DNA from 4 places in the Pantoea sp. X-Soil-YNGN-844 genome. Region 2 is predicted to be linked to each of the others. Evidence: riboswitches for the same ligand, from Rfam matches in the RefSeq annotation. Region 2 holds a riboswitch; each other region holds the start of a gene.
What was found. Region 2 has a riboswitch for thiamine pyrophosphate ahead of thiM (hydroxyethylthiazole kinase). Riboswitches for the same ligand answer to the same signal wherever they lie in the genome.
Positions count from the first base shown of each region.

Region 1: linked by a shared signal. The riboswitch ahead of thiC (phosphomethylpyrimidine synthase ThiC) and the one ahead of thiM (hydroxyethylthiazole kinase) in region 2 are both predicted to bind thiamine pyrophosphate.
Region 3: linked by a shared signal. The riboswitch ahead of thiB (thiamine ABC transporter substrate binding subunit) and the one ahead of thiM (hydroxyethylthiazole kinase) in region 2 are both predicted to bind thiamine pyrophosphate.
Region 4: linked by a shared signal. The riboswitch ahead of AC6I8C_RS20815 (FAD-dependent oxidoreductase) and the one ahead of thiM (hydroxyethylthiazole kinase) in region 2 are both predicted to bind thiamine pyrophosphate.

Region 1 is NZ_AP036007.1:271,034-273,229, reverse strand. Features, by position in the region: gene AC6I8C_RS01170 (Rsd/AlgQ family anti-sigma factor) at 17-523, shown strand; TPP riboswitch at 676-776, shown strand; gene thiC (phosphomethylpyrimidine synthase ThiC) at 864-2,196, shown strand, end outside.
Region 2 is NZ_AP036007.1:2,696,674-2,698,869, forward strand. Features, by position in the region: gene thiD (bifunctional hydroxymethylpyrimidine kinase/phosphomethylpyrimidine kinase) at 1-321, opposite strand, end outside; gene thiM (hydroxyethylthiazole kinase) at 308-1,105, opposite strand; TPP riboswitch at 1,140-1,236, opposite strand; gene AC6I8C_RS12590 (hypothetical protein) at 1,544-1,741, shown strand; gene AC6I8C_RS12595 (AEC family transporter) at 1,839-2,196, shown strand, end outside.
Region 3 is NZ_AP036007.1:706,100-708,295, forward strand. Features, by position in the region: gene thiP (thiamine/thiamine pyrophosphate ABC transporter permease ThiP) at 1-137, opposite strand, end outside; gene thiB (thiamine ABC transporter substrate binding subunit) at 113-1,099, opposite strand; TPP riboswitch at 1,146-1,248, opposite strand; gene sgrR (HTH-type transcriptional regulator SgrR) at 1,284-2,196, opposite strand, start outside.
Region 4 is NZ_AP036008.1:428,242-430,437, forward strand. Features, by position in the region: gene AC6I8C_RS20815 (FAD-dependent oxidoreductase) at 1-845, opposite strand, end outside; TPP riboswitch at 977-1,096, opposite strand; gene AC6I8C_RS20820 (ArsR/SmtB family transcription factor) at 1,243-1,557, opposite strand; gene AC6I8C_RS20825 (alkene reductase) at 1,574-2,196, opposite strand, start outside.

The sequences.
Region 1 (2,196 bases), 2.4 Mb from region 2:
TCACATGGAGTTAGATATGCTTAACCAGTTAGACGTCCTGGCTGAACGCGTAGGTGGCAGTAATGAACTGGTCGATTCGTGGCTTGAAGCGCGCCGCCAGCTACTGGTGACCTATTATCACCTGGTCGGTCTTAAACCTAAAAAAGAGGCGCTGACGCGTCTTGACGAGCAGGCGCTCGACAACTTCTGTCACGGCCTGGTCGACTATCTTTCTGCCGGTCACTTCAGTATCTATGAGCGCGTAATCAGCGAAATGAGTGGCGACAGCCCGATGATCGCTGCCGCGCAGATCTACCCTCCGCTGGAAGCGAATACTGAGCGTCTGATGCAGCTGTATGACGGTCACCTGCAGCAGGCGATTGACGATGAAAACTGCATGACCTTCCAGCAGGCACTCTCCGAAGTGGGCGAAGTGCTGGAATCACGCTTTACGCTGGAAGATAAGCTGATCCAGCTGGCCTGGGATAACCAGCTTGCTACGCCGCCAGTGGCGAATGACAGCCATATCGCGCGTCCGGCTTGATGGTTAACAACGGCAAAGGGCTTGAGATTATCCCGTAGCCCTTTTATGCTGAACAGGTTCTGAGGAGTACTTTCCAAAGAACCTTTTTTATTTTAGCGTTGAAATGTAAGGTTTTTACGCCCGGGTCTGTTATCAGACACCCGCGTAAAAACTGCTTCTTGTCGGAGTGCCCAGTTGGGCTGAGACCGTTAATTCGGGATCCGCGGAACCTGACCAGGTTAGAACCTGCGTAGGGAACAAGAGTAAAAATTCTCTGTATGCCAGCATGCCTGTGCTGTCTATACGGTTACTCCTTCCGAACTCCGGACAAGCATCGTTCCCCCTTAACAGGAAGATTGCTATGTCTGACCCAAAAATGACCCGTCGTGAACAACGTGCCCAGGCGCAGGAATTTATCGATTCCCTGCAAAGCGGCAGTGCTTTTCCCCAGTCCCGTCGCATCTGGATTACCGGCAGCCGGGAAGATATTCGCGTGCCGATGCGTGAAATCACCCTAAGCCCGACCCACATCGGCGGCAGCAAAGAACAACCTCTCTATGAGAAAAATGAAGCGGTGCCGGTCTATGACACGGCGGGTGCTTATGGTGATACCGCGGCGCAGATCGATGTGCATCGTGGTCTGGAAAAGCTGCGCGCTCGCTGGATTGCTGAGCGCGACGACAGTGAGCTTCTCGAACAGAACAGCTCGGGCTATACCCAGCAGCGGCTGGCTGACGAGGGGCTGGATCATCTGCGCTTCGATCACCTGCCGACACCGCGCCGCGCCCGTGCAGGCCGTCGTGTCACGCAACTGCACTATGCCCGTCAGGGCACGATTACCCCGGAGATGGAGTTCATCGCCCTGCGGGAAAACATGGGCCGTGAGCGAATCCGCAGTGAGGTACTGCTGCAACAGCATCCGGGGCACAGTTTTGGCGCACATCTGCCCGCCGACATCACCCCCGAGTTTGTCCGTCAGGAGGTCGCTGCCGGACGCGCCATCATCCCTGCCAATATCAATCACCCGGAATCGGAGCCGATGATCATTGGTCGTAACTTCCTGGTTAAGGTCAACGCTAATATCGGTAACTCGGCAGTCACCTCTTCTATCGAGGAAGAAGTGGAAAAGCTGGTCTGGTCGACCCGCTGGGGTGCCGATACGGTGATGGATCTCTCTACCGGTCGCTATATTCATGAAACGCGAGAATGGATTTTGCGAAACAGCCCGGTGCCCATCGGTACCGTGCCGATTTATCAGGCGCTGGAAAAAGTGAATGGCGTGGCTGAGGCGCTGAACTGGGAAATATTCCGGGACACGCTGCTGGAGCAGGCGGAACAGGGCGTCGATTACTTCACTATCCACGCGGGCGTGCTGCTGCGTTATGTCCCGATGACGGCGAAACGTCTCACCGGGATTGTGTCGCGGGGGGGATCGATTATGGCGAAATGGTGCCTGTCGCATCATCAGGAGAGCTTCCTGTATGAGCACTTCCGGGAGATTTGTGAAATCTGCGCCGCTTACGATGTCTCCCTGTCGCTGGGTGATGGTCTGCGTCCGGGTTCCATTCAGGATGCCAACGATGAGGCGCAGTTTGCCGAACTACGAACCCTGGGTGAACTGACGCGTATTGCCTGGGAGTATGACGTTCAGGTGATGATTGAAGGTCCGGGACATGTGCCGATGCATATGATCC
Region 2 (2,196 bases):
CACCGTATCCAGCACCACAAATGGGATCTCAGCACGCCTCAACCGGGCCGCAACCTTTTCCACAATCGCCGTTTCAGACAGCATGCCGATTTTTGCGCTGTCGATACGCACGTCATCCAGTACCGAATCGAGCTGGGCAGCCACAAAGTTCGGTTCAATGCGATAAACCGACTGTACGCCCTGCGTGTTCTGCGCCACCAGTGCGGTAATCACACTGGTGCCATAAGCGCCCAGGGCGGAGAAGGTTTTCAGATCGGCCTGAATACCTGCGCCGCCGCTGGGATCGGTTCCGGCAATCGTCAGAGCATTAATGCGCTTCATGCTCCACCTCCAGCGTCCAGAGTGCATCAATAAATGCGGTGGCAAAGCTGCCCGGCCCGGCTGCCTGCGCCGCCGCCTTTTCCCCCGCCTGGGCCATGACCTGACAGGCTGCCGCCACGTTCATCAGCCGATCGCCCGGCAGAGCACTGAATCCCGCCACTACGGCCGAAAGTGCGCAGCCGGTCCCGACCACCCGCGTCATTAACGGGCTTCCGCCGCTGATGGCGAGGATTCGCTGACCGTCGGTGGCATAGTCCACTTCGCCGGTGACAATGACCAGCGTGTGCCAGGTCTCAACGAGTTGCTGTGCCGCATCGAGTGCTGCATCCGCCTGATGCAACGTATCGACACCGCGCCCGCCACTGGCCTGCTGCGCCAGCGCCAGAATCTCTGACGCATTACCGCGGATCACCGCCGGTTGCTGGCTGAGCAGCTGCTGACAGAAGTCACTGCGCAACGTCAGCGCGCCGACGGCGACCGGATCGAGTGTCCAGGGGGTACCCGCCTCACAGGCGGCGGTGACGGCAGCCTGCATCGCCTGCTGACGCTCGCGGGTTAAGGTGCCGACGTTAATCAGCAACGCATCGGCAAAGCGGCTGAACTGTGCCGCTTCGTCAGCATCGATCACCATTGCCGGTGAGGCATTGAGTGCCAGCAGGACGTTGGCAGTGAAATTCTGGACCACGTCATTGGTCATGCAGTGCACCAGCGGTGACTGACGGCGGAAAGTGTGCAGAACGGGCGCGAAGTGCGCAGCAGAAAGGTGTTGAGATTGATGTGTCATCGTAGCTCCCAACCGGCGAACAAGAAGGCGAATGCGGTCAGGCATCAGACTTCCCTACGCTGGCATTATCCAGATCAGGTAATACGGGTATTTCTCAGCCTTCACAAAGAAGGGCACCCCGAGTCGTGTTACGGCTTGCAGCATAGGAGGGCTGTGCAGCGAAAGCAAGCGACGCAAGCCTGGAAAATAATCGGAACTGGAACAATTCACATGATCCCGATCAACTCTCAGCAGTACAAAAAAAGGCTTAATGCTGCGGGTTAACGAGATACCTCTTTATAGGTAGCCCTGTTTATTACCCTGACGGGTAATATTTTCCGCAGGGATTCTGGTAACCCTATAATAATTAACCTGCCCGCAGCATCATCGTAAAAAACACTTTATTTCAGTGAGTTAATAAACTTCTGGAGCGGAACTTCATACTATTCAGGATGTATGATGCGATTATCAGCGCTTATTCCTCACCGCCATCGATGGCTGGATATTATTATTGAACGTCGGGGTGCTATCGCGCCAAATGGCAGATCTTATCTTTCCACCTATATTTCCGCACACTGTGCGGGCTGCGGCGAAATCATTCATCGCGTCTATTATCGCGATATCAGTGACCAGCAGGCACGCCGCTGGTTAGGCTAGCGTCCCTGCTGCGCTCAATCCGGACACCGTTATAGTTAACAGTTAGTTAGCAATTTGTTAGTCTGGTAACTAATCATCGTCTGACCAGACTCTCCCTATGCCACTGCTGTTTGAAAGCCTTAGCCATCAAATTTATCTGTCAGCTCCGCTGTTTATCCTGATTTTGCTGGGATACTGCCTGACGCGCCTCGGAAAATGGCCCGCCAGCATCAGTGAAGGGATGAACCGCTTTGTGTTTAACGTCGCGCTGCCCTGCATGCTGTTTCGGGTGATGAGCACCTTCTCGCAAAGTCCGCCGGTGGATGCGCGTCTGCTCCTGGCCTTCTTCGGCAGTTGCCTGCTGGTGTTTATCGTGGGGAGAGTGCTGGCAACAAGGCTGTTTAATCTGGATGGCGTGGCGGCTTCGGTCTTTGCCCTGGGCGGCATCTTTTCTAATAACGTGATGCTGGGGATCC
Region 3 (2,196 bases), 2.0 Mb from region 2:
ACGCCGCGTAAGTCCGTGTCCGGTGCGGCGCTCCAGAGTGCACCGAAGGCCAGAAACGCCACGAGGGTCAGTAACACCGTGGCGAGGGAACCGGGGATCAGCCAGCGCGGCATCAGCGGCTGACGGCGCGTTGCCACTGGCTAATCCAGCCCGAACGCTGGCTGGCAACCTCTTCCGGCGAGAACTGCAGAGCAGTGGACGGCACGCTGAGCGCTGCGAAACCGGCAGGCAGAGGCGTGTCGATCACCGGGTACATCCAGTTGCCGGTTGGGATGGTGCGCTGGAAGTCAGGCGAGACCATAAACTTCATGAACTGCTGTGCCAGAGCGGGCTGTTTGCTGCTGGCTAACTGCGCGGCCACTTCAACCTGCAGATAGTGTCCTTCGGCAAAGGATGCGGCAGCATAGTTCTCTTTCTTCTCTTCGATGATGTGGTAAGCCGGTGAGGTGGTGTAGCTCAGCACCAGATCGCCTTCGCCCTTCAGGAACAGGCCATAGGCTTCACTCCAGCCTTTGGTCACCGTCACGGTTTTCTGCGCCAGCTTTTGCCACGCCTGCGGAGCCTGATCGCCATAGACCTTCTGCATCCACAGCAGCAGACCTAAGCCGGGCGTGCTGGTGCGGGGATCTTCGTAGATCACCCGCCACTTCTCCGGACTGTCGACCAGCTCTTTCAGGCTTTTTGGCGGATTTTTCAGCCGGGTTTTGTCATAGACAAAGGCGAAGTAGCCATAATCGAACGGCACGAAGGTTGTGTTGTGCCAGCCATCGGGCAGTTTTAATGTCGAGGTGTCGACCTGACTTTCGGCAAACAGGCCAGTTTTTTGCGCCGCCTGCACCAGATTGTTATCCAGTCCCAGCACCACATCCGCTTTACTGTTTTTGCCTTCCATGCGCACGCGGTTCAGCAGTGACACGCCATCTTCCAGCGTGACGAATTTCAGCTCGCAGTCGCACCGTGCTTCAAAGGCTTTTTTCACTGCCGGGCCAGGGCCCCAGTCGGCGGAGAAGGAGTCGTAGGTGTAGACCGTGAGAACCGGCTTAGCCGCCAGAACGGGGGCGGAGAGTAACAGCAGCACCGGCAGAACTTTGTTTAACACTTTGCGCTCCTTCAGGAGAATAGGGGATGAGTCGCAAAGGATCTGAGCACAGAGGCCTCTCAAATCCCTACGTCGGTATTAACCGAATCAGGTTCGACGGGTCTCTCTCAGCGGCTTGCTTGTGGCAGGCCGCACCCCGTTGAGAACGTCACATTCTAGTCATTTCAGCGCCGGGGCGAAAGCGTCACAGCGCCGGTGGCGCGAACCAGGCCGATTTAAAATCAAACCAGCCCAGGGTATTCATCCGCACGCCGCGCATACTGCGTTGTCCTTCAAGCAGCAGCCAGTGATGAAACAGCGGATGCAGACCGGCTTCTTCGACCAGTTGTTTGCTCCATTCGGCCAGCGGCAATGTTTTCTCACGCCAGCGGGCCGCATCGCCGTGCCAGTCGATCGGCAGACAGTGATGCAGCAGTGGAATCTCATAAAGTTGCGCGAACAGGGAATAATTGAGCGGCAGGGTAAAGTTCACGCTGCCCAGCCAGATATCACTTTCCGCCTCGCCCTGATACCAGCTTTCGTAGCTGATCTCGCGTGTCTCCAGCGTGACGCCATGCGCTGCCAGCAGCGGACGCAGCGCGTTGGCGATGCCCTCATGCTCCACATGCTGACTGTACCAGGTCAGCGTCAGATGGGTTAAGCCGGGCGGTTTTTCCACGGGCGTCAGATCGCGCCGGTGGTGCCAGCGCGGTAACAGGCCATACGCCGGAAACCAGTAACGCTGATAACCGACACCGGCGTGATTGAGCAGGGCGATGGGGTTAAACAGGTAACTGACCCAGCGCCGCACCGCCTCGTTGCGACCCTGCTCTGAACGCTGATCGAACAGCAGATAGTAGCAGCCCTCTTCAAGGCGGCTCTCCTCCTGAATCTCATCAATGCTGTCACCCTGCAGTCGGACACCGGCATAGACCAGCTCATCGCTGATGTCGGGCAGGACCCAGATAGAGACATCATCAATCAGGGCGCGAAAACCGAAGTAGTCATCAAACGCTTCGATCTTCAACTGGCTCTCCTGATTGCGGATTACCCGGTAAGGACCGGTGCCAACCGGCTGACGGGCAAAATCACGCAGTGTCGGCCATTCGCGCGGCAGG
Region 4 (2,196 bases), on a different replicon from region 2:
AGTGAGAAACGGCCATTTTCATAGCGGACTTCCGGCAGGTTCTGTCGGTAGGCGGGACGCAGACCGGTGCCGCTCTCCACAATGCGCGCTTCAGCCAGCGCCGGATGCAGACTGTAAGCCGCGCTCAGCAACTCCATCATCGCCCTGGCGCTGATCGGGCTGCTGTCGTGACTTTCGACCATGGTGGCTCCGAGCATGAAGTGGCCTCCGGCACGCGGCACCAGATAGCAGGGAAAGCGCGGATGCAGCAGACGGACCGGACGGGAGAGCTGAACGTCATGCGTGTGCAGGATCAGCATTTCGCCCCGAACGGCGCGCAGAGCGGGCTGCTGATCAAGAGCGTGGATGCCGCGGCAGTCGATGATTTTGCCGCCGGGTTTGCCGCTGTGAATGGGTACGCCAGCCTCCTGCAGTGTGATGCGCAGTTGCTGCAGTGCGCGGCGCGGATCAAGATGCGTCTCTGCAGCAAAGAACAGGCCACGCGCAAAGCGATTTTCCAGCGCCGGTTCGATGTCACCGGGCGCGACCCACTGATGCTGCTGCGTCATGCTGGCGAAGCGCGTCAGTTCGCGGCTATCACGCGGCGGCGCAACCACCAGCGTGCCCTGCTTCTCCACGCCGTCGACGCGTTTCGCCCACCATCCGGCAGCGTGCTGGCCCCATTCGATGACCTGGGGCGGCGCGCTTTCTGCTTCGCACCAGGGCGCAAGCATGCCCCCCGCCCAGTGCGAGGCGGCACGACAGTCAGGCTGCGTAATGACTTCAACGGCTTCTCCCCGTTCCAGCAGTAGCGTGGCGACACACAGCCCGGCAACGCCGCTGCCGAGCACCGACCAGCGGCTCATGGTGTCCACCGGAGAGGAAGAGAGTGATTAAGAATGAGATGTTTCACTTTGGCCTCGTTATCGGTTAACGAAGACCCGTGATACAGAGGGAATAGGCAAAGACGTCGCGAACACGCGCCTGCGGCAAGTATCGGATGCGATACCCGTCTTCCTACGCCAGTATCAACTGGGTCAGGTTCTAAGGGTCGCTAAGCCGCGCACTGCGCTATTAGCCTCTCAGTCTCTCTGGCGAGACTCCCCTGACGGCTTTAGTTGTAAGTTAAGCGGGCAGCTTCGTCAAGCCGCGTGCGTGAAGACAAGTCAGAAATCCGGGGGATAGGTGCAGGCGTTCACTGTAAGTGCAAAGACTCAGCATTCGCAGATGAGATAACAGAGAAGTGCTGAAACGGCAGGCGCCCTAAAGCGCCTGCAGCGATTGTGTCACCACGTCGGTTATTTCACGAATACGTGGTTCAGCGCGGCGATAATAGGTCCACTTCCCGACTTTACTGGCTTCAACCAGTCCCGCATTGTGCAGAGCTTTCATACATAACGAAGTAGCGGGCTGTGATAAGCCCGCCTTGTCCTGGATGAGGGTGGCACAGACGCCATACTGAGCGAAGGGATAGAGCTGAGAATAGCCCGCAAACGCTTCGTCAGGATTTTTAAGCCACTTCAGCACTGCCACCCGGGTTGGGTTGGACAGTAACTTCAGGGCATTTTCGGGGGACATGCCGCCTCACATAAGATCAGGATTGAAAAACAGGATAGTCAGTATAGCCTTTCTCAGTGCCGCCATACAGCGAGGCGTGATCAACGGGATTCAGCGGATGACCTGCTTTAATACGTGCCGGCAAATCGGGATTCGCAATAAACGAGCGGCCAAAACCCGCCAGATCGCCCCAGCCTTTATCCAGCATACGCTGTGCTTTTTCCGCCGTGTAGCGACCAGAATAGATGATCGGAGAGCGGAATGTTTCACGCAGCGCAACCCGGAAACTCTCTGGCATATCCGGGCTATTATCCCAGTCCGCTTCGGCAATAGAGAGATAGCCAACTTCCAGCTCATTCAGCAGCTGCGCGGCGTGGATATAGGTCGCATGGGGATCGCGTTCAACCAGGCCAAGATAGACGCGCTCTTCGTCGGTACTCGAAAACAATGGCGCAAACCGCACGCCAACACGGTGGCTGCCAAATACCGCGCTGACCGCCTCAACAACTTCACGCAGGAAGCGCAGACGATTATCTGCTGAGCCGCCATATTCATCCGTGCGGAAGTTAGTGTGCTCCGAAATAAACTGGTTAATCAGATAACCGTTGGCAGAATGCAGTTCCACACCGTCAAAACCCGCCTCTTTTGCATTTTCTGCCG